3 regions of the Paenibacillus sp. FSL L8-0435 genome follow, and region 3 is predicted to be linked to each of the others. Evidence: a T-box and tRNA genes for the amino acid it is inferred to sense, from the RefSeq annotation. Region 3 holds a T-box; the other regions hold tRNA genes.

Region 1 (6,564 bases), 2.4 Mb from region 3:
GCTCTAAACGTACTCCAGCCATGATTGTTGCCTCCTCAGAGATCATTTTGTAATCGAATACAATTTGTATTTTTATAATACCCTATCTACGTGAGGTTTGACTATTCGCAAACTGCACAAAAATATCAATGCTTTTTCGTCACTTTGTACATTAGTAGTAAAAACTGCACTAGAACGGCACTTTCGAAGTGCCTCACATCATAGCCAATCTCCTGTTTGATCTTGTCCAGACGGTATACCAACGTATTACGATGAATGAAAAGTCGTTTCGCTGTCTCGCTGACATTACAGTCCAGGCTAAAAAAAGTCTCCAGCGTAGCAAGTGTCTCACTGTCATTGAAGATAACCGTGTCTTTGCCAGTTTCCTTTATAAAACGTATACGTTGATCATCTGGAATGCTCGCTACCAACCTCTCCAGGTGAAGATCCCATGGGAGATGAATATGCTGCGTAACATGGAATGCTCTCCCTAAGTGAACACTCTCTCTAAGAAGAGTTGTGACCGATACAAGTTGTTGCGCAGGAATGCATGGCAGAGATGCAGACAGATGGAACACCCCAGCCCACTCACTGGCAACCAATTCATGCAACCCCAGACAAAAAGCGTTCAGTGAGTCCTTTTTGGCCTCCGTTGTATCTTCCTCGGCTTCTTCTGTAACAATTTCTTTATCACCCATGAAAATCCACTCTTGCTCCCCCAAAGGAATCAAGACAATCTCCTCGCCAAAGTAACTCTCAAGCAACTTGTTGAGCTCCTTGGATCGTAAACGATGGGCATCCGGTGTATCTCCTTGCAGCAAGAAGAGAATCTTCTCCGTATTCAACTCTGCTGCCACTACAAAGCGATCAGGAACAGCTTCAGCTTCCTTTTCGGTAGGTTGTTCAACCTGCTCTTTAAGCCAGAGACCCAATTCAGTCAAATACTGCTCCCTATCATTCTCATATACAACAGGTTGTACCTCATCGGGTAGAGCCGTGTTAGTACGGATTACAAGCTCGATCAATTGCCGTGTTTCCAAGGTAATAGATCTTGCAGCGCATCCCCAACACACGACGGTCTCTTCTTTCTTATTCATCCGAACCTTAAAAAATATACGCTCTCCCGTATTCAAACTGATCACATCGGATGAACTTGGAGATGCAGATTGATCAGATAACTCCTGACTCTCACCTTCATCATCACCAAAAGTCTCTGAATTCTCATGATGACCAATCAGATTTTCCACGGATTGCATCCATTCTTCTATTGTAATTTCATATTCGTCCAAAGTTGTGCCAATAATGACTTCAATTTGCTGTTTTAGATCAGGTATGAGCTTCATATAATGAACGTCACCACTCTGCATGTTTTCTACTAGTTTATCATATCTTGCCGAGTATTAATAAAAATCCATATTGAGTTAAAATCACATAACAAAAAAGAGCGACTAATCAAATTAATGATTAATCACTCTTTTCTTAAAGATGAGTCATGAAGGGCTCGAACCTTCGACACCCTGATTAAAAGTCAGGTGCTCTACCAACTGAGCTAATGACTCATAAAACTGGTGGAGGATGATGGATTCGAACCACCGAACCCGTACGGGAGCAGATTTACAGTCTGATGCGTTTGGCCACTTCGCTAATCCTCCAGGGATTAAAGGTGGCTCGGGACGGAATCGAACCGCCGACACGAGGATTTTCAGTCCTCTGCTCTACCGACTGAGCTACCGAGCCATATTTAATTTTTAGGATTAATGGCGGAACCGACGGGATTCGAACCCGCGATCTCCTGCGTGACAGGCAGGCATGTTAGGCCAACTACACCACGGTTCCAGGCATTAATGGTGCCGGCGAGAGGACTTGAACCCCCAACCTACTGATTACAAGTCAGTTGCTCTACCAGTTGAGCTACACCGGCGTATATGGTGGAGGCTGAGGGGATCGAACCCCCGACCCTCTGCTTGTAAGGCAGATGCTCTCCCAGCTGAGCTAAGCCTCCTGGGTAATATGGTAGCGGCGGAGGGGATCGAACCCCCGACCTTACGGGTATGAACCGTACGCTCTAGCCAGCTGAGCTACACCGCCATATTAATTATGTCTTGATTGCTTGTCCACCTTTAGGTAAAGATGGCGGAGAGAGAGGGATTCGAACCCTCGCACCGCTTACGCAGTCTAACCCCTTAGCAGAGGGTCCCCTTATAGCCACTTGGGTATCTCTCCGAATAACAATCATCAACATCATTCAAGGATTGCTCCCTGAAAACTAGATTCGAAACGAAACACGCGAATTACAACTTGCTATTGGATAAGCCCTCGACCGATTAGTACTGGTCAGCTCCATGCATTGCTGCACTTCCACCCCCAGCCTATCTACCTCGTCGTCTTCAAGGGGTCTTACATACTGGGAAATCTCATCTTGAGGGGGGCTTCACGCTTAGATGCTTTCAGCGTTTATCCCGTCCGTACATAGCTACCCAGCGGTGCTCCTGGCGGAACAACTGGTACACCAGCGGTACGTCCATCCCGGTCCTCTCGTACTAAGGACAGCTCCTCTCAAATTTCCTACGCCCACGACAGATAGGGACCGAACTGTCTCACGACGTTCTGAACCCAGCTCGCGTACCGCTTTAATGGGCGAACAGCCCAACCCTTGGGACCTACTTCAGCCCCAGGATGCGATGAGCCGACATCGAGGTGCCAAACCTCCCCGTCGATGTGGACTCTTGGGGGAGATAAGCCTGTTATCCCCAGGGTAGCTTTTATCCGTTGAGCGATGGCCCTTCCATGCGGTACCACCGGATCACTAAGCCCGACTTTCGTCCCTGCTCGACTTGTAGGTCTCGCAGTCAAGCTCCCTTATGCCTTTGCACTCTTCGAATGATTTCCAACCATTCTGAGGGAACCTTTGGGCGCCTCCGTTACTCTTTAGGAGGCGACCGCCCCAGTCAAACTGCCCACCTGACACTGTCCCCGCACCGGATTACGGTACCAGGTTAGAACCTAGATACGATCAGGGTGGTATCCCAACGTTGCCTCCACACAAGCTGGCGCTCATGCTTCAAAGGCTCCCACCTATCCTGTACAGATCGTACCCAAATTCAATATCAAGCTGCAGTAAAGCTCCATGGGGTCTTTCCGTCTTGTCGCGGGTAACCTGCATCTTCACAGGTATTAAAATTTCACCGGATCTCTCGTTGAGACAGCGCCCAAGTCGTTACGCCATTCGTGCGGGTCAGAATTTACCTGACAAGGAATTTCGCTACCTTAGGACCGTTATAGTTACGGCCGCCGTTTACTGGGGCTTCGGTTCACAGCTTCGGGATTACTCCCTAACCACTCCCCTTAACCTTCCAGCACCGGGCAGGCGTCAGCCCGTATACTTCGCCTTACGGCTTCGCACAGACCTGTGTTTTTGCTAAACAGTCGCTTGGGCCTTTTCACTGCGGCCCCCTCGTGCTATTCACACTACCGGGGCACCCCTTCTCCCGAAGTTACGGGGTCATTTTGCCGAGTTCCTTAACGAGAGTTCTTCCGCGCGCCTTAGAATACTCTTCTCGCCTACCTGTGTCGGTTTGCGGTACGGGCACCATCACCTGGCTAGAGGCTTTTCTTGGCAGTGTGAGATCATGACCTTCGCTACTATAATTTTCGCTCCCCATCACAGCTCAGCCTTACAATGTGCGGATTTGCCTACACATCAGCCTCACTGCTTAGACGGACATCCATCAGTCCGCGTCACTACCCTACTGCGTCCCCCCATTGCTCATAACGGCTTACGGTGGTACAGGAATTTCGACCTGTTGTCCTTCGACTACGCCTTTCGGCCTCGCCTTAGGTCCCGACTTACCCTGAGCGGACGAGCCTTCCTCAGGAACCCTTAGGCTTTCGGCGGATCAGATTCTCACTGATCTTTTCGTTACTCATACCGGCATTCTCACTTGTATAATGTCCAGCGCTCCTTACGGTACACCTTCAACCCTTATACAACGCTCCCCTACCCCTGATGCAAAGCATCAAGCCATAGCTTCGGTGGTGTGTTTAGCCCCGTTACATTTTCGGCGCAGAGTCACTCGACCAGTGAGCTATTACGCACTCTTTCAATGGTGGCTGCTTCTAAGCCAACATCCTGGTTGTCTGTGCAACTCCACATCCTTTCCCACTTAACACACACTTGGGGACCTTAGCTGATGGTCTGGGCTGTTTCCCTTTTGACAATGGATCTTAGCACTCACTGTCTGACTCCCGGAAGTAAGTCTATGGCATTCGGAGTTTGACTGAGCTTGGTAACCCTTGCGGGCCCCGCACCCAATCAGTGCTCTACCTCCACGACTCTGTTTTCCGAGGCTAGCCCTAAAGCTATTTCGGGGAGAACCAGCTATCTCCGAGTTCGATTGGAATTTCTCCGCTACCCCCACCTCATCCCCGCATTTTTCAACATGCGTGGGTTCGGGCCTCCAGTGCGTGTTACCGCACCTTCACCCTGGACAGGGGTAGATCACCCGGTTTCGGGTCTACGTCCACGTACTACATCGCCCTATTCAGACTCGCTTTCGCTGCGGCTCCGGCTCTTCACCTTAACCTTGCACGGGAACGTAACTCGCCGGTTCATTCTACAAAAGGCACGCCATCACCCCTAAAACGGGCTCTGACTTTTTGTAAGCACACGGTTTCAGGTTCTATTTCACTCCCCTTCCGGGGTGCTTTTCACCTTTCCCTCACGGTACTGCTTCACTATCGGTCGCTAGGAAGTATTTAGCCTTGGCAGATGGTCCTGCCGGATTCATACGGGGTTTCACGTGCCCCGCACTACTCGGGATCCGTCTCGGAGGGAACAGACTTTCAACTACAGGGCTTTTACCTTCTTTGGCGGGCCTTTCCAGACCTCTTCGCTTAACCGGTTCCTTTGTAACTCCATGTGAGACGTCCCACAACCCCAAAGAGCAAGCTCTCTGGTTTGGGCTTCTCCGCGTTCGCTCGCCGCTACTGACGGAATCACTATTGTTTTCTCTTCCTCAGGGTACTTAGATGTTTCAGTTCCCCTGGTATGCCTCTACACAACCTATGTATTCAGTTGTGAGTAACTGGAAATTACCCCAGCTGGGTTTCCCCATTCGGACACCCCCGGATCAAAGCTTGCTTACAGCTCCCCGAGGCAGTTTCGTTGTTCGCCACGTCCTTCATCGGCTCCTAGCGCCTAGGCATCCTCCGTGTGCTCTTAGTAGCTTAACCATTTTGTTCCGGTTTCGGTCGCTCGCCTCCCTTGTTTTGCTTGCGCAAAGCCAAAAGTCGCTCTCACCCGATACCATCACAAAAGCAATTTAACTACCTTTATACACTTGACTTGTTTGCACAAGTTCAGCTTAAAGGAATGTTCTAATTCGCGTTTGTTTCGTTTCGATATCTAGTTTTCAAAGAACAAACTTGTAAAACATTTTTGGTGGAGCCAAGCGGGATCGAACCGCTGACCTCCTGCTTGCAAGGCAGGCGCTCTCCCAGCTGAGCTATGGCCCCATATAAAGTTTAAAGGTATAGATGGTGGGCCCTGGTGGACTCGAACCACCGGCCTCACCCTTATCAGAGGTGCGCTCTAACCAACTGAGCTAAGGGCCCACATTACATATACTATTTGAACCCAAAATGGGTTACGCTTGGCGGCGTTCTACTCTCCCAGGACCCTGCGGTCCAAGTACCATTGACGCTGAAGGGCTTAACGGTCGTGTTCGGGATGGGAACGTGTGGAACCCCTTCGCTATCGCCACCAAACGTTTGAGAGTTTAAGCTCTCAAAACTGAGCAACGAGTGAGTAACTAGCCGACCTGGCTAGATTTTGTATTTGAATGTTTCCACTCGGGAAACGATTCTCCATAGAAAGGAGGTGATCCAGCCGCACCTTCCGATACGGCTACCTTGTTACGACTTCACCCCAATCATCTATCCCACCTTCGGCGGCTGGCTCCTTGCGGTTACCCCACCGACTTCGGGTGTTATAAACTCTCGTGGTGTGACGGGCGGTGTGTACAAGACCCGGGAACGTATTCACCGCGGCATGCTGATCCGCGATTACTAGCAATTCCGACTTCATGCAGGCGAGTTGCAGCCTGCAATCCGAACTGAGACCGGCTTTGTTGGGATTGGCTCCATCTCGCGATTTCGCAGCCCGTTGTACCGGCCATTGTAGTACGTGTGTAGCCCAGGTCATAAGGGGCATGATGATTTGACGTCATCCCCACCTTCCTCCGGTTTGTCACCGGCAGTCTATCTAGAGTGCCCACCCGAAGTGCTGGCAACTAAATATAAGGGTTGCGCTCGTTGCGGGACTTAACCCAACATCTCACGACACGAGCTGACGACAACCATGCACCACCTGTCTTGAATGTTCCGAAGAAAAGGTACATCTCTGCACCGGTCATTCAGATGTCAAGACCTGGTAAGGTTCTTCGCGTTGCTTCGAATTAAACCACATACTCCACTGCTTGTGCGGGTCCCCGTCAATTCCTTTGAGTTTCAGTCTTGCGACCGTACTCCCCAGGCGGAGTGCTTAATGTGTTAACTTCGGCACCAAGGGTATCGAAACCCCTAACA
Region 2 (6,564 bases), 1.3 Mb from region 3:
AAGTCGAGCGGAGTTGATAGGGAGCTTGCTTCCTTGATACTTAGCGGCGGACGGGTGAGTAACACGTAGGCAACCTGCCCTCAAGTTTGGGACAACTACCGGAAACGGTAGCTAATACCGAATAGTTGTTTTCTTCGCCTGAAGGAAACTGGAAAGACGGAGCAATCTGTCACTTGGGGATGGGCCTGCGGCGCATTAGCTAGTTGGTGGGGTAACGGCTCACCAAGGCGACGATGCGTAGCCGACCTGAGAGGGTGATCGGCCACACTGGGACTGAGACACGGCCCAGACTCCTACGGGAGGCAGCAGTAGGGAATCTTCCGCAATGGGCGAAAGCCTGACGGAGCAATGCCGCGTGAGTGATGAAGGTTTTCGGATCGTAAAGCTCTGTTGCCAGGGAAGAACGCTTGGGAGAGTAACTGCTCTCAAGGTGACGGTACCTGAGAAGAAAGCCCCGGCTAACTACGTGCCAGCAGCCGCGGTAATACGTAGGGGGCAAGCGTTGTCCGGAATTATTGGGCGTAAAGCGCGCGCAGGCGGTCATTTAAGTCTGGTGTTTAATCCCGGGGCTCAACCCCGGATCGCACTGGAAACTGGGTGACTTGAGTGCAGAAGAGGAGAGTGGAATTCCACGTGTAGCGGTGAAATGCGTAGATATGTGGAGGAACACCAGTGGCGAAGGCGACTCTCTGGGCTGTAACTGACGCTGAGGCGCGAAAGCGTGGGGAGCAAACAGGATTAGATACCCTGGTAGTCCACGCCGTAAACGATGAGTGCTAGGTGTTAGGGGTTTCGATACCCTTGGTGCCGAAGTTAACACATTAAGCACTCCGCCTGGGGAGTACGGTCGCAAGACTGAAACTCAAAGGAATTGACGGGGACCCGCACAAGCAGTGGAGTATGTGGTTTAATTCGAAGCAACGCGAAGAACCTTACCAGGTCTTGACATCCCTCTGACCGGTACAGAGATGTACCTTTCCTTCGGGACAGAGGAGACAGGTGGTGCATGGTTGTCGTCAGCTCGTGTCGTGAGATGTTGGGTTAAGTCCCGCAACGAGCGCAACCCTTATATTTAGTTGCCAGCACTTCGGGTGGGCACTCTAGATAGACTGCCGGTGACAAACCGGAGGAAGGTGGGGATGACGTCAAATCATCGTCATGCCCCTTATGACCTGGGCTACACACGTACTACAATGGCCGGTACAACGGGCTGCGAAATCGCGAGATGGAGCCAATCCCAACAAAGCCGGTCTCAGTTCGGATTGCAGGCTGCAACTCGCCTGCATGAAGTCGGAATTGCTAGTAATCGCGGATCAGCATGCCGCGGTGAATACGTTCCCGGGTCTTGTACACACCGCCCGTCACACCACGAGAGTTTATAACACCCGAAGTCGGTGGGGTAACCGCAAGGAGCCAGCCGCCGAAGGTGGGATAGATGATTGGGGTGAAGTCGTAACAAGGTAGCCGTATCGGAAGGTGCGGCTGGATCACCTCCTTTCTATGGAGAATCGTTTCCCGAGTGGAAACATTCAAATAAGTAGGTTCTTAGAACCTACAACAGCGATTCATTTTGGTCTATCACTTCGGTGTGGATGAAATGAAGAGCAAAGCAACTCACTCGTTGCTCAGTTTTGAGAGCTTAAACTCTCAAACGTTTGGTGGCGATAGCGAAGGGGTTCCACACGTTCCCATCCCGAACACGACCGTTAAGCCCTTCAGCGTCAATGGTACTTGGACCGCAGGGTCCTGGGAGAGTAGAACGCCGCCAAGCGTAACCCATTTTGGGTTCAAATAGTATATGTAATGTGGGCCCTTAGCTCAGTTGGTTAGAGCGCACCTCTGATAAGGGTGAGGCCGGTGGTTCGAGTCCACCAGGGCCCACCATCTATACCTTTAAACTTTATATGGGGCCATAGCTCAGCTGGGAGAGCGCCTGCCTTGCAAGCAGGAGGTCAGCGGTTCGATCCCGCTTGGCTCCACCAAAAATGTTTTACAAGTTTGTTCTTTGAAAACTAGATATCGAAACGAAACAAACGCGAATTAGAACATTCCTTTAAGCTGAACTTGTGCAAACAAGTCAAGTGTATAAAGGTAGTTGAATTGCTTTTGTGATGGTATCGGGTGAGAGCGACTTTTGGCTTTGCGCAAGCAAAACAAGGGAAGCGAACGACCGAAACCGGAACAAAATGGTTAAGCTACTAAGAGCACACGGAGGATGCCTAGGCGCTAGGAGCCGATGAAGGACGTGGCGAACAACGAAACTGCCTCGGGGAGCTGTAAGCAAGCTTTGATCCGGGGGTGTCCGAATGGGGAAACCCAGCTGGGGTAATTTCCAGTTACTCACAACTGAATACATAGGTTGTGTAGAGGCATACCAGGGGAACTGAAACATCTAAGTACCCTGAGGAAGAGAAAACAATAGTGATTCCGTCAGTAGCGGCGAGCGAACGCGGAGAAGCCCAAACCAGAGAGCTTGCTCTTTGGGGTTGTGGGACGTCTCACATGGAGTTACAAAGGAACCGGTTAAGCGAAGAGGTCTGGAAAGGCCTGCCAAAGAAGGTAAAAGCCCTGTAGTTGAAAGTTGGTTCCCTCCGAGACGGATCCCGAGTAGTGCGGGGCACGTGAAACCCCGTATGAATCCGGCAGGACCATCTGCCAAGGCTAAATACTTCCTAGCGACCGATAGTGAAGCAGTACCGTGAGGGAAAGGTGAAAAGCACCCCGGAAGGGGAGTGAAATAGAACCTGAAACCGTGTGCTTACAAAAAGTCAGAGCCCGTTTTAGGGGTGATGGCGTGCCTTTTGTAGAATGAACCGGCGAGTTACGTTCCCGTGCAAGGTTAAGGTGAAGAGCCGGAGCCGCAGCGAAAGCGAGTCTGAATAGGGCGATTGAGTACGTGGACGTAGACCCGAAACCGGGTGATCTACCCCTGTCCAGGGTGAAGGTGCGGTAACACGCACTGGAGGCCCGAACCCACGCATGTTGAAAAATGCGGGGATGAGGTGGGGGTAGCGGAGAAATTCCAATCGAACTCGGAGATAGCTGGTTCTCCCCGAAATAGCTTTAGGGCTAGCCTCGGAAAACAGAGTCGTGGAGGTAGAGCACTGATTGGGTGCGGGGCCCGCAAGGGTTACCAAGCTCAGTCAAACTCCGAATGCCATAGACTTACTTCCGGGAGTCAGACAGTGAGTGCTAAGATCCATTGTCAAAAGGGAAACAGCCCAGACCATCAGCTAAGGTCCCCAAGTGTGTGTTAAGTGGGAAAGGATGTGGAGTTGCACAGACAACCAGGATGTTGGCTTAGAAGCAGCCACCATTGAAAGAGTGCGTAATAGCTCACTGGTCGAGTGACTCTGCGCCGAAAATGTAACGGGGCTAAACACACCACCGAAGCTATGGCTTGATGCTTTGCATCAGGGGTAGGGGAGCGTTGTATAAGGGTTGAAGGTGTACCGTAAGGAGCGCTGGACATTATACAAGTGAGAATGCCGGTATGAGTAACGAAAAGATCAGTGAGAATCTGATCCGCCGAAAGCCTAAGGGTTCCTGAGGAAGGCTCGTCCGCTCAGGGTAAGTCGGGACCTAAGGCGAGGCCGAAAGGCGTAGTCGAAGGACAACAGGTCGAAATTCCTGTACCACCGTAAGCCGTTATGAGCAATGGGGGGACGCAGTAGGGTAGTGACGCGGACTGATGGATGTCCGTCTAAGCAGTGAGGCTGATGTGTAGGCAAATCCGCACATTGTAAGGCTGAGCTGTGATGGGGAGCGAAAATTACAGTAGCGAAGGTCATGATCTCACACTGCCAAGAAAAGCCTCTAGCCAGGTGATGGTGCCCGTACCGCAAACCGACACAGGTAGGCGAGAAGAGTATTCTAAGGCGCGCGGAAGAACTCTCGTTAAGGAACTCGGCAAAATGACCCCGTAACTTCGGGAGAAGGGGTGCCCCGGTAGTGTGAATAGCACGAGGGGGCCGCAGTGAAAAGGCCCAAGCGACTGTTTAGCAAAAACACAGGTCTGTGCGAAGCCGTAAGGCGAAGTATACGGGCTGACGCCTGCCCGGTGCTGGAAGGTTAAGGGGAGTGGTTAGGGAGTAATCCCGAAGCTGTGAACCGAAGCCCCAGTAAACGGCGGCCGTAACTATAACGGTCCTAAGGTAGCGAAATTCCTTGTCAGGTAAATTCTGACCCGCACGAATGGCGTAACGACTTGGGCGCTGTCTCAACGAGAGATCCGGTGAAATTTTAATACCTGTGAAGATGCAGGTTACCCGCGACAAGACGGAAAGACCCCATGGAGCTTTACTGCAGCTTGATATTGAATTTGGGTACGATCTGTACAGGATAGGTGGGAGCCTTTGAAGCATGAGCGCCAGCTTGTGTGGAGGCAACGTTGGGATACCACCCTGATCGTATCTAGGTTCTAACCTGGTACCGTAATCCGGTGCGGGGACAGTGTCAGGTGGGCAGTTTGACTGGGGCGGTCGCCTCCTAAAGAGTAACGGAGGCGCCCAAAGGTTCCCTCAGAATGGTTGGAAATCATTCGAAGAGTGCAAAGGCATAAGGGAGCTTGACTGCGAGACCTACAAGTCGAGCAGGGACGAAAGTCGGGCTTAGTGATCCGGTGGTACCGCATGGAAGGGCCATCGCTCAACGGATAAAAGCTACCCTGGGGATAACAGGCTTATCTCCCCCAAGAGTCCACATCGACGGGGAGGTTTGGCACCTCGATGTCGGCTCATCGCATCCTGGGGCTGAAGTAGGTCCCAAGGGTTGGGCTGTTCGCCCATTAAAGCGGTACGCGAGCTGGGTTCAGAACGTCGTGAGACAGTTCGGTCCCTATCTGTCGTGGGCGTAGGAAATTTGAGAGGAGCTGTCCTTAGTACGAGAGGACCGGGATGGACGTACCGCTGGTGTACCAGTTGTTCCGCCAGGAGCACCGCTGGGTAGCTATGTACGGACGGGATAAACGCTGAAAGCATCTAAGCGTGAAGCCCCCTCAAGATGAGATTTCCCAGTATGTAAGACCCCTTGAAGACGACGAGGTAGATAGGCTGGGGGTGGAAGTGCAGCAATGCATGGAGCTGACCAGTACTAATCGGTCGAGGGCTTATCCAATAGCAAGTTGTCATTCGCGTGTTTCGTTTCGAATCTAGTTTTCAGAGAACAATCTCTGAAATGAAAATTGGTACATCACAGAATGTGTGTATGATTTTCATTTCCATATCTGATTTTAAGAAGCTATGCTTCGACAAATCGCGTTTGGTGGCGATGGCGGAGGGGTTCCACACGTACCCATCCCGAACACGACCGTTAAGCCCTCTAGCGCCGATGGTACTTGGACCGCAGGGTCCTGGGAGAGTAGGATGCCGCCAAGCGAACTCTTTCATCATACATAGAAAACAGGCTCTGCATGTGGACGTTGTACGATGAATTGCATTTGCCTTGCAAATGCATATTATTCCCTGATAGCTCAGTTGGTAGAGCACTCGACTGTTAATCGAGTTGTCACAGGTTCGAGCCCTGTTCGGGGAGCCATTTGCTCTCATAGCTCAGTAGGTAGAGTGCATCCATGGTAAGGATGAGGTCACCGGTTCGATCCCGGTTGAGAGCTTTGGAAATGGGGCCCGTTGGTCAAGGGGTTAAGACACCTCCCTTTCACGGAGGTAACAGGGGTTCGAATCCCCTACGGGTCATATAGTTGGAGGCTTAGCTCAGCTGGGAGAGCATCTGCCTTACAAGCAGAGGGTCGGGGGTTCGATCCCCTCAGCCTCCACCATATTTTTTATTGGGGATTAGCCAAGCGGTAAGGCAACGGACTTTGACTCCGTCATGCATAGGTTCAAATCCTATATCCCCAGCCATTTTAGTATGAGTCATTAGCTCAGTTGGTAGAGCACCTGACTTTTAATCAGGGTGTCGAAGGTTCGAGCCCTTCATGACTCACCATCATATGCGCGTGTGGCGGAATTGGCAGACGCACTAGACTTAGGATCTAGCGTCTTTGACGTGGGGGTTCAAGTCCCTCCACGCGCATCCTTTATTTGCGGAAGTGGCTCAGCGGTAGAGCATCGCCTTGCCAAGGCGAGGGTCGCGGGTTCGATTCCCGTCTTCCGCTCCAATATTTTGCGCCCTTAGCTCAGCTGGATAGAGCGTTTGACTACGAATCAAAAGGCCGGGAGTTCGAATCTCTCAGGGCGCGCCATTATTTTTTTAGTATCGGGATGTAGCTCAGCTTGGTAGAGCACCTGGTTTGGGACCAGGGGGTCGCATGTTCAAATCGTGTCATCCCGATTTTTGTTTATGCGGGTGTAGTTCAATGGTAGAACTTTAGCCTTCCAAGCTAATAGCGTGGGTTCGATTCCCATCACCCGCTTACAGGATATAACGAAAGAGCCTTTGCAGATGCAAAGGCTTTTTTACTTTTGTTAACGTAAGAATTAGCAGTTATTTTATGTAAGGTACAAGTACAGGTTTATTAAAAAAAGAGCCAAGACCCTTTACTATCCAAATAGGGGGTCTTGGCTCTTCTGTTTATCTCTGTGGATGAGCTGCCTCTAAAACGTA
Region 3 (6,564 bases):
GAGAACCGTGAGGGCGAGGGTCTGTTAGAACCAGATATGGAGACGGATGACATGTACTAAATGCACTTTGATATCCTTCACCTTTAATCGCTTAATAGGTGTTCATATCAAGCTGACGCTGGACAATGCGCACAATATCAGCGATGTAGTCTCCAACAATGGGAAGATTGAGCGCCCCAAGTAGCTGCAAAACGTAAATGATCGTTGCTGCGAAAAAGGTAAACCCAATCGCGATCCCCACACCTCGGGCGGCTCCTGACAACAGGTTAAGTCCAATCAATTTCCATGGTCTGTTCAGCAATTCTGTGTATTGCGCTATTCGTGAACGTTCCAGTTCATTCGCCAGACGGTTCGTCAGGGTATGTAACTCTTCAATTTTGTCATGGGAATTCAGATTATCTGATGTTGATTGTTGTGAAGTGGATGCGGTTTGCTTGTCATGTTCGCTCATGTTTTGGTCAGTTCCTTTGATCAATATAGATTGACTGCACTATAGAATCATTGCCTTTTTGCCTAAAAAACAAACGAGCCCAGATACAGGGAATATGTCCCTGCCTCTGCGGCTCGTTTGTTTATGCTCTATATTCTGTCTTAATTGGATGGGACATGCTCCGAATTACGCTTCGATGTAAATACCGATCGATTTGCCTCCGGCTTCAACACGTTCCATGGACTCATTCGAGCCAAATGTAACTTCGGTTACGAGAACATTTTCACGCAACACATCATCAAACGCCTGAATAGCTTCCTGAAGGGATGCATCCACATCCAGCGTCAAACGTACTCTTTTCTCAATCGGCAGGTCCAGTCGTTTCCGGGTATCCTGCACAGCACGAACCACTTCACGGACCCAGCCTTCCTGTTCCAATGCTGGCGTGATTTCGGTATTGAGCGCAACCGTCAGACCGTAACCTGATGCTGATGCAAAACCTGATTTGGCCTGTTTATCAACTAATAATTCTTCGTTCGTCACTTGCAGCTCTTCTCCTTCCGGTGAAACGATGTTCAGCATACCCTCCGAAACCACTTTACGTGTCTCATCGGCCGACATTCCCTTGAAGAAGTTTTGCAGGAATCCTACGTTTTTACCGTATTTCTTACCTGCAACTTTCAGGTTCAGCTTCAATGTAAAGTCAACGAATTCCGCATCATTATGCTCCGTACGGATTCCTTTTACATTGATCTCTTCCTTGATGATCTCTTCATAACTTGCCAGGTCAAACCCTTTATCAAGAGAAACGATCAATTCGGACAGCGGTTGACGTGTCTTGATACCTGTTTCGTTACGAACGTTACGGGCAAGTTCAACCACGCGGCGAGCCGTCTCCATATCCTGTTCCAGTCCTGCATCAATCAGCGCTTCATTGGCTACTGGATAGTCTTCCATGTGTACACTCTCACCTGTTGCAAGGTTCAGATAGATGTCTTCTGCCAGCATCGGTGTAAACGGAGCAACCAACTTCGCAGTAGTCACCAGTACCTCAGTCAATGTACGGTAAGCGTCCAGTTTATCCTCTGTCAGACCACTTCCCCAGAACCGGTCACGGGAACGACGGATATACCAGTTACTCAACTCATCAACAAATGCTTCAATCGCTTTGGAAGAGTTCAGATAGTCGTTAACCAACAGCGCTTTTTCTACAACCAGGATCAGGCTGTTCAGTCTCGACAGAATCCAGCGATCCAGCTTGTGTGCAGACAGTTGGAACGGGTGCTCCTGTGGATCAAATCCATCAATGGTAGCATAAAGCGTCAGGAATGCATGGGTGTTGACCAGCGTATCCACCATTTTGGATTTTGCTTCGCCTACGATACCTTTGGAGAAACGTTTGCTGTTCCACGGTGCACTGTCAGACAACAAAGCCCAGCGGAATGCATCTGTACCGTATTCTTCAATCACTTCCCAAGGATCGATAACGTTACCTTTGGATTTGGACATCTTCTGTCCGTTCTCATCAAGAACGTGTCCTGTAGCCATAACCGCTTTGTAAGGCGCTTTGCCTGTCAAAAGGGTGGAAACCGCCAGCAAGCTGTAGAACCAGCCACGTGTCTGGTCAATCCCTTCACAGATCATATCAGCAGGATACTGCTGTTCGAATACTTCTTTATTTTCAAATGGATAGTGCTGCTGGGCAAACGGCATGGAGCCGCTGTCGAACCAGACATCGATCACTTCCGGTGTACGTTTCATTTCATATTTGCCACAAGAGCTCATGACTTTAACGTCATCCACATATGGTTTATGCAATTCAAGATTCTCAGGCACATCACCTACTGCACGAGCACGCAATTCTGCAATGCTGTGTGGAGCAAATTGTTCGCCAGTCTCCTCACATACCCAGATATTCAGCGGAGTTCCCCAATAGCGATCACGGCTGATGTTCCAATCCACCAGATCCTCGAGGAATTTCCCGAAGCGACCTTCACGAACGTGACCCGGGTACCAATCCACTTCACTGTTGTTGGCAATCAATTCGTCCTTGATGGCTGTTGTTTGGATAAACCAGCTGTCCATTGCATAGTACAGAAGCGGTGTATCACAACGCCAGCAGAACGGATAGCTATGCTCATATTTTTCTTTGCTGAACAAACGTCCATGCTCAGACAGATATCGCACGATATCAATATCACAATCCTTCACGAAACGTCCGGCAAAGTCAGTCACTTCAGCGACAAATTTACCTTCCAGGTCCACCATGTTCACAAAGCTGATGCCATTCTCACGGCATACACGGTAGTCATCTTCACCATGGGCAGGAGCCATGTGTACGATACCCGTACCACTTGCATCCGTTACAAAGCCTGCACCCAGAATGATGTTGGCTTTCTCAGCCTGAATGTAGTTGAACGGAGGATCATACGTTTTGCCAACCAGGTCGGCACCTTTCAGTGCACCGATGATCTCATACTCACCCTTGGTATCTTTCATCACTTTTTCAACCAGATTGGTTGCCATGATGTACACTTCATCACCTTGACGAACACGGGAGTAGTCCATATCCGGATTCACGGCAAGTGCAACGTGTGAAGGCAGTGTCCAAGGTGTTGTCGTCCAAGCCAGTACAAATTCTCCGCTGTCATTCAGTTTGAATTTCGCTGTAGCACTCAGATCTTTAACGTCTTTGTACCCTTGTGCAACTTCATGGGAACTCAGTGTTGTCTGGCAAGATGGACAATACGGGCTCACACGGTGACCACGATACAACAGACCTTTCTCATGAATTGTCGCCAGGATGTTCCATACACTCTCGATGTAGTTGTTATCAAGGGTGATATACGGGTTATCCATATCCGTCCAGTATCCGATACCTTCTGTCAGATCACGCCATTGTTGCTCGTACTCGAATACGCTCGCTTTACATTCGTTAATGAATTTTTCCACGCCGTAATCTTCGATTTCCCACTTGTGGGAGATACCAAGCTTCTTCTGTACACCCAGTTCTACAGGCAGACCATGTGTATCCCAACCTGCTTTACGAACAACACGGTAACCCTTCATCGTGTTATACCGTCCAACAAAATCCTTGATTACCCGTCCCAGTACGTGACCGATATGCGGTTTACCGTTCGCTGTAGGTGGCCCTTCATAAAATACGAAGTTTGGCTTGCCCTCCCGGTTTTCGATGGTTCTTTTGAATGTATTCTCCGTTTTCCATTTATCTAACACGCGTAATTCTCTGGCACGTGCCTTCTCTTTGACGTCAACTCGTTGCATGATGATTATCTTCCCTTTCTTTGGTTGGATTGTGGACCGTCCACAAAAAGCGTTTCAATCCCCCTAAATCCCCCTTGCCAAGGGGGACCCCATAGGCGCTCCGCCCTCTGGACACCCGGGATGGGTTGTCGGTGGGGGATCGGTGGCGCTTATGGGTGAGGGGGGGATGTGCGTAGTGGCGGCCATTTTGCGGCTATTCCCTGCGTGAACGCCGCATGGCCTTACCGCGAGGCGGGTGTTGCCGGGCGCTTCGCTGCCCCGGCGGGTGGCTCTCTCCTTGAGGTCCCTTCGGGCCTCATGGACGCTCGCCTTAGCGAACCCGTGTGCCGGGCGCTTCGCTCTCCCGGCGGGTGACTCTCTCCCTGAGGTCCCTGCGGGCCTCATGGGCGTTCGCCTTTTTTGGACACAAAAAAGCCCCGTCCCTGGAAAGGGACGAGGCTATACTCGCGTTACCACCCTAATTCTGTTCATCACAAACCACATCCAGGCAAGCCTGGGTATGCTCTGTCATCAACAGCGCTTATGCCCCGCTAAGCTACTGCAGGGTGCCGTTATAACGTACGGCTTACGGTTCGGCTTACACACGGCATTCAAGATCACCGCTTCAGCGTCACTTCTCCGGGGAGATATTCGGCTATAACTCATCCATTGGTTTGCACCAACCACCAACTCTCTGAGGGATGAGATCATAACGTACTAAACCCGTCATGGAATCACTATTCATTATGAATATAGTTATAGCCTCTTTGCAGACAAAAGTCAACCAGGCGACAGACTAATAAATTTCTTTCATCTCCCGCTCACGGTCACGCACTTCCTGCTCCCGGCTCTCCAGCACTTCCCAACCATCCTGAGTCAACAGTTCAAGCTGCGCTTCAACAAGCGTGCGGAAACGGGCACGATAAATCGAGGCCTGCTTTTTCAGTTCTTCCACTTCCAAAGCAATTTTACGCGATTTGCCCAGCGATTCGTTCACGATCCGGTCTGCATTTTTCTCTGCTTCCTTCACGATCAACTGCGCTTCTTTCTTCGCATTACCCTTCACATCATCAGCAGCTTCCTGCGCAATGATGATCGTTTTGCTAAGCGTCTCTTCAATTGTAGAAAAATGATCCAGTTTCTCCTGAACGGACAGCAACTGATTGCTCAGCTCTTTGTTCTCGCGAATGACGCCTTCGTAATCTTTGATGACTTGATCCAGGAATTCATTGACTTCATCCTCGTCATACCCGCGCAAACGTCGGGAAAATTCCTTGTTGTGTATGTCCAGCGGCGTTAATGGCATGCTGTCCACCTCCTGTAAAAGTTCCTTCCCGTTTAGAGAAGGTTGCAGCATATGGGTACCACCCAAGGGGCCGTATCGTTGATGCCTAACCTTGGCAACATATACGGAATGCAGGATCCGAATTGCATCCTCCAACGTTCAGGTAAAGCTTTGACTTAATGTATATCGGATACACCGCGTATTTTCTACACCTTTATGATAAACATTTCGACAAGAAAGCGGATTTTCCTGCAACAGACTCAGGCAAATTTGCCGATTTTCACTCGGCAGCGCCCTTTTTTAGTCATCCCATCCTGTTCCATAACCTTGAAACGGCCAAATCCCTGAATGGATACGACATCACCCGCTTTTAGCGATTTGGAGGGATCTTCCTCAACCTTCCAGTTCACACGGCAGCGACCAGCTTTGATTGGCACCAGCACTTTACTGCGACTAAGCCGATACACATCTGCGCAGATTCCATCCAAACGAAGAGAAGCGACCGTAATGTCCATCGTCTCCAGTTTACTCTCTGACCACCGCATCTGATCCAAAGGAAGTAAGTCTGTGAACACATGTAACCGATGCACCTGATTCAGTTGAAGCGATAAAAAAGCGCCGGTTTCCGCCGCCACCACTGTATGGCAACCGTCCTCCAGCACTTGGATATCCCCGATCTTTCCACGTTTCATCCCAAGCCCGAGCAGGGAACCCATATAGTCCCCATGCTCCAGCTCCGAGATTTTCTGATCATCAGACGTGATACTGAGCACCTGCATTCCCATATCCTCATCATCCAGATACATATAATCAGGTGCAACCAGCGCACGCTTGCGTTCAGCAGCCTCGTAACCACCATCCAGACGAATCTGAACGTCGTTACGGCGATTTGCAAGAGTCTGTAATATAAAAACCTGTCTTGGATCAAGGAAGTCAGTTAGCTTCATGTCATGATACTTACCTGCCCGCTCAACCCAATCCGAAGCCTTATCTACAAAATCCCGCTCATCATGGCTAAAATGTTCGTAAATTTCACCGCTCATCTATGTCACCCTACCCTAATATGCAAAATACCGGAGTATAGAGATTAGCCCATTAAGCGCAAGTTGCAGAACGATCAGCGCCACAATCGGGGAAATATCCAGCACACCGAACAAAGGCGGTATAAATCGGCGAAACGGACTTAGATATGGTTCCACTAATTTGCCCAGCCATTCACCGATAAAGCTTTCCCGTGCGTTGGGAAGCCATGACATCAATATGTAGACGATGACCATGTAAAAGTAAATTTGATATGCAAAACCCAAAATATTAACTAACGACTCCAAAAACGGCTCACCTCATTCTGTTATAATCTTGCTCGCTGTCAGCCAGTATTTCCGTAATTGATCCCTGAATTTCAACCGTATCTGGCGTACAGAGAAAAATGTTTCCGCCGATTTTGGAAATACCGCCACCCAATGCATATACCGTGCCACTCAAAAAATCAATAACGCGCAGCGCTTGGTCCTGGCGAATTCGTTGCAAGTTCACCACAACGGTACGATGCGAACGCAGATGGTCGGCAATTTCCTGAGCCTCGTCA

The links. The T-box of region 3 lies ahead of ileS (isoleucine--tRNA ligase). A T-box ahead of a tRNA ligase gene usually reads a tRNA of that ligase, here a tRNA-Ile.
Region 1: it encodes a tRNA-Ile, which carries the amino acid that the T-box ahead of ileS (isoleucine--tRNA ligase) is inferred to sense. The anticodon was not compared.
Region 2: it encodes a tRNA-Ile, which carries the amino acid that the T-box ahead of ileS (isoleucine--tRNA ligase) is inferred to sense. The anticodon was not compared.

The regions. Positions count from the first base shown of each region.
Region 1 covers NZ_CP150185.1:142,591-149,154, reverse strand. Annotated here, with positions in the region: gene ugpC (sn-glycerol-3-phosphate ABC transporter ATP-binding protein UgpC) at 1-22, opposite strand, end outside; gene NST33_RS00750 (helix-turn-helix domain-containing protein) at 126-1,346, opposite strand; tRNA gene NST33_RS00745 (tRNA-Lys) at 1,466-1,538, opposite strand; tRNA gene NST33_RS00740 (tRNA-Tyr) at 1,546-1,631, opposite strand; tRNA gene NST33_RS00735 (tRNA-Phe) at 1,644-1,716, opposite strand; tRNA gene NST33_RS00730 (tRNA-Asp) at 1,738-1,815, opposite strand; tRNA gene NST33_RS00725 (tRNA-Thr) at 1,825-1,900, opposite strand; tRNA gene NST33_RS00720 (tRNA-Val) at 1,906-1,981, opposite strand; tRNA gene NST33_RS00715 (tRNA-Met) at 1,991-2,067, opposite strand; tRNA gene NST33_RS00710 (tRNA-Ser) at 2,111-2,202, opposite strand; rRNA gene NST33_RS00705 (23S ribosomal RNA) at 2,284-5,211, opposite strand; tRNA gene NST33_RS00700 (tRNA-Ala) at 5,418-5,493, opposite strand; tRNA gene NST33_RS00695 (tRNA-Ile) at 5,516-5,592, opposite strand; rRNA gene rrf (5S ribosomal RNA) at 5,629-5,745, opposite strand; rRNA gene NST33_RS00685 (16S ribosomal RNA) at 5,851-6,564, opposite strand, start outside.
Region 2 covers NZ_CP150185.1:6,165,880-6,172,443, reverse strand. Annotated here, with positions in the region: rRNA gene NST33_RS27365 (16S ribosomal RNA) at 1-1,498, shown strand, start outside; rRNA gene rrf (5S ribosomal RNA) at 1,655-1,771, shown strand; tRNA gene NST33_RS27355 (tRNA-Ile) at 1,808-1,884, shown strand; tRNA gene NST33_RS27350 (tRNA-Ala) at 1,907-1,982, shown strand; rRNA gene NST33_RS27345 (23S ribosomal RNA) at 2,189-5,115, shown strand; rRNA gene rrf (5S ribosomal RNA) at 5,259-5,375, shown strand; tRNA gene NST33_RS27335 (tRNA-Asn) at 5,460-5,535, shown strand; tRNA gene NST33_RS27330 (tRNA-Thr) at 5,539-5,611, shown strand; tRNA gene NST33_RS27325 (tRNA-Glu) at 5,622-5,693, shown strand; tRNA gene NST33_RS27320 (tRNA-Val) at 5,701-5,776, shown strand; tRNA gene NST33_RS27315 (tRNA-Gln) at 5,787-5,861, shown strand; tRNA gene NST33_RS27310 (tRNA-Lys) at 5,871-5,946, shown strand; tRNA gene NST33_RS27305 (tRNA-Leu) at 5,953-6,033, shown strand; tRNA gene NST33_RS27300 (tRNA-Gly) at 6,044-6,118, shown strand; tRNA gene NST33_RS27295 (tRNA-Arg) at 6,126-6,202, shown strand; tRNA gene NST33_RS27290 (tRNA-Pro) at 6,218-6,291, shown strand; tRNA gene NST33_RS27285 (tRNA-Gly) at 6,303-6,373, shown strand.
Region 3 covers NZ_CP150185.1:4,864,542-4,871,105, forward strand. Annotated here, with positions in the region: gene NST33_RS21670 (TraR/DksA C4-type zinc finger protein) at 1-60, shown strand, start outside; gene NST33_RS21675 (DUF5665 domain-containing protein) at 92-451, opposite strand; gene ileS (isoleucine--tRNA ligase) at 617-3,715, opposite strand; T-box leader at 4,141-4,433, opposite strand; gene NST33_RS21685 (DivIVA domain-containing protein) at 4,491-5,000, opposite strand; gene NST33_RS21690 (YlmH/Sll1252 family protein) at 5,240-6,022, opposite strand; gene NST33_RS21695 (YggT family protein) at 6,038-6,307, opposite strand; gene NST33_RS21700 (cell division protein SepF) at 6,315-6,564, opposite strand, start outside.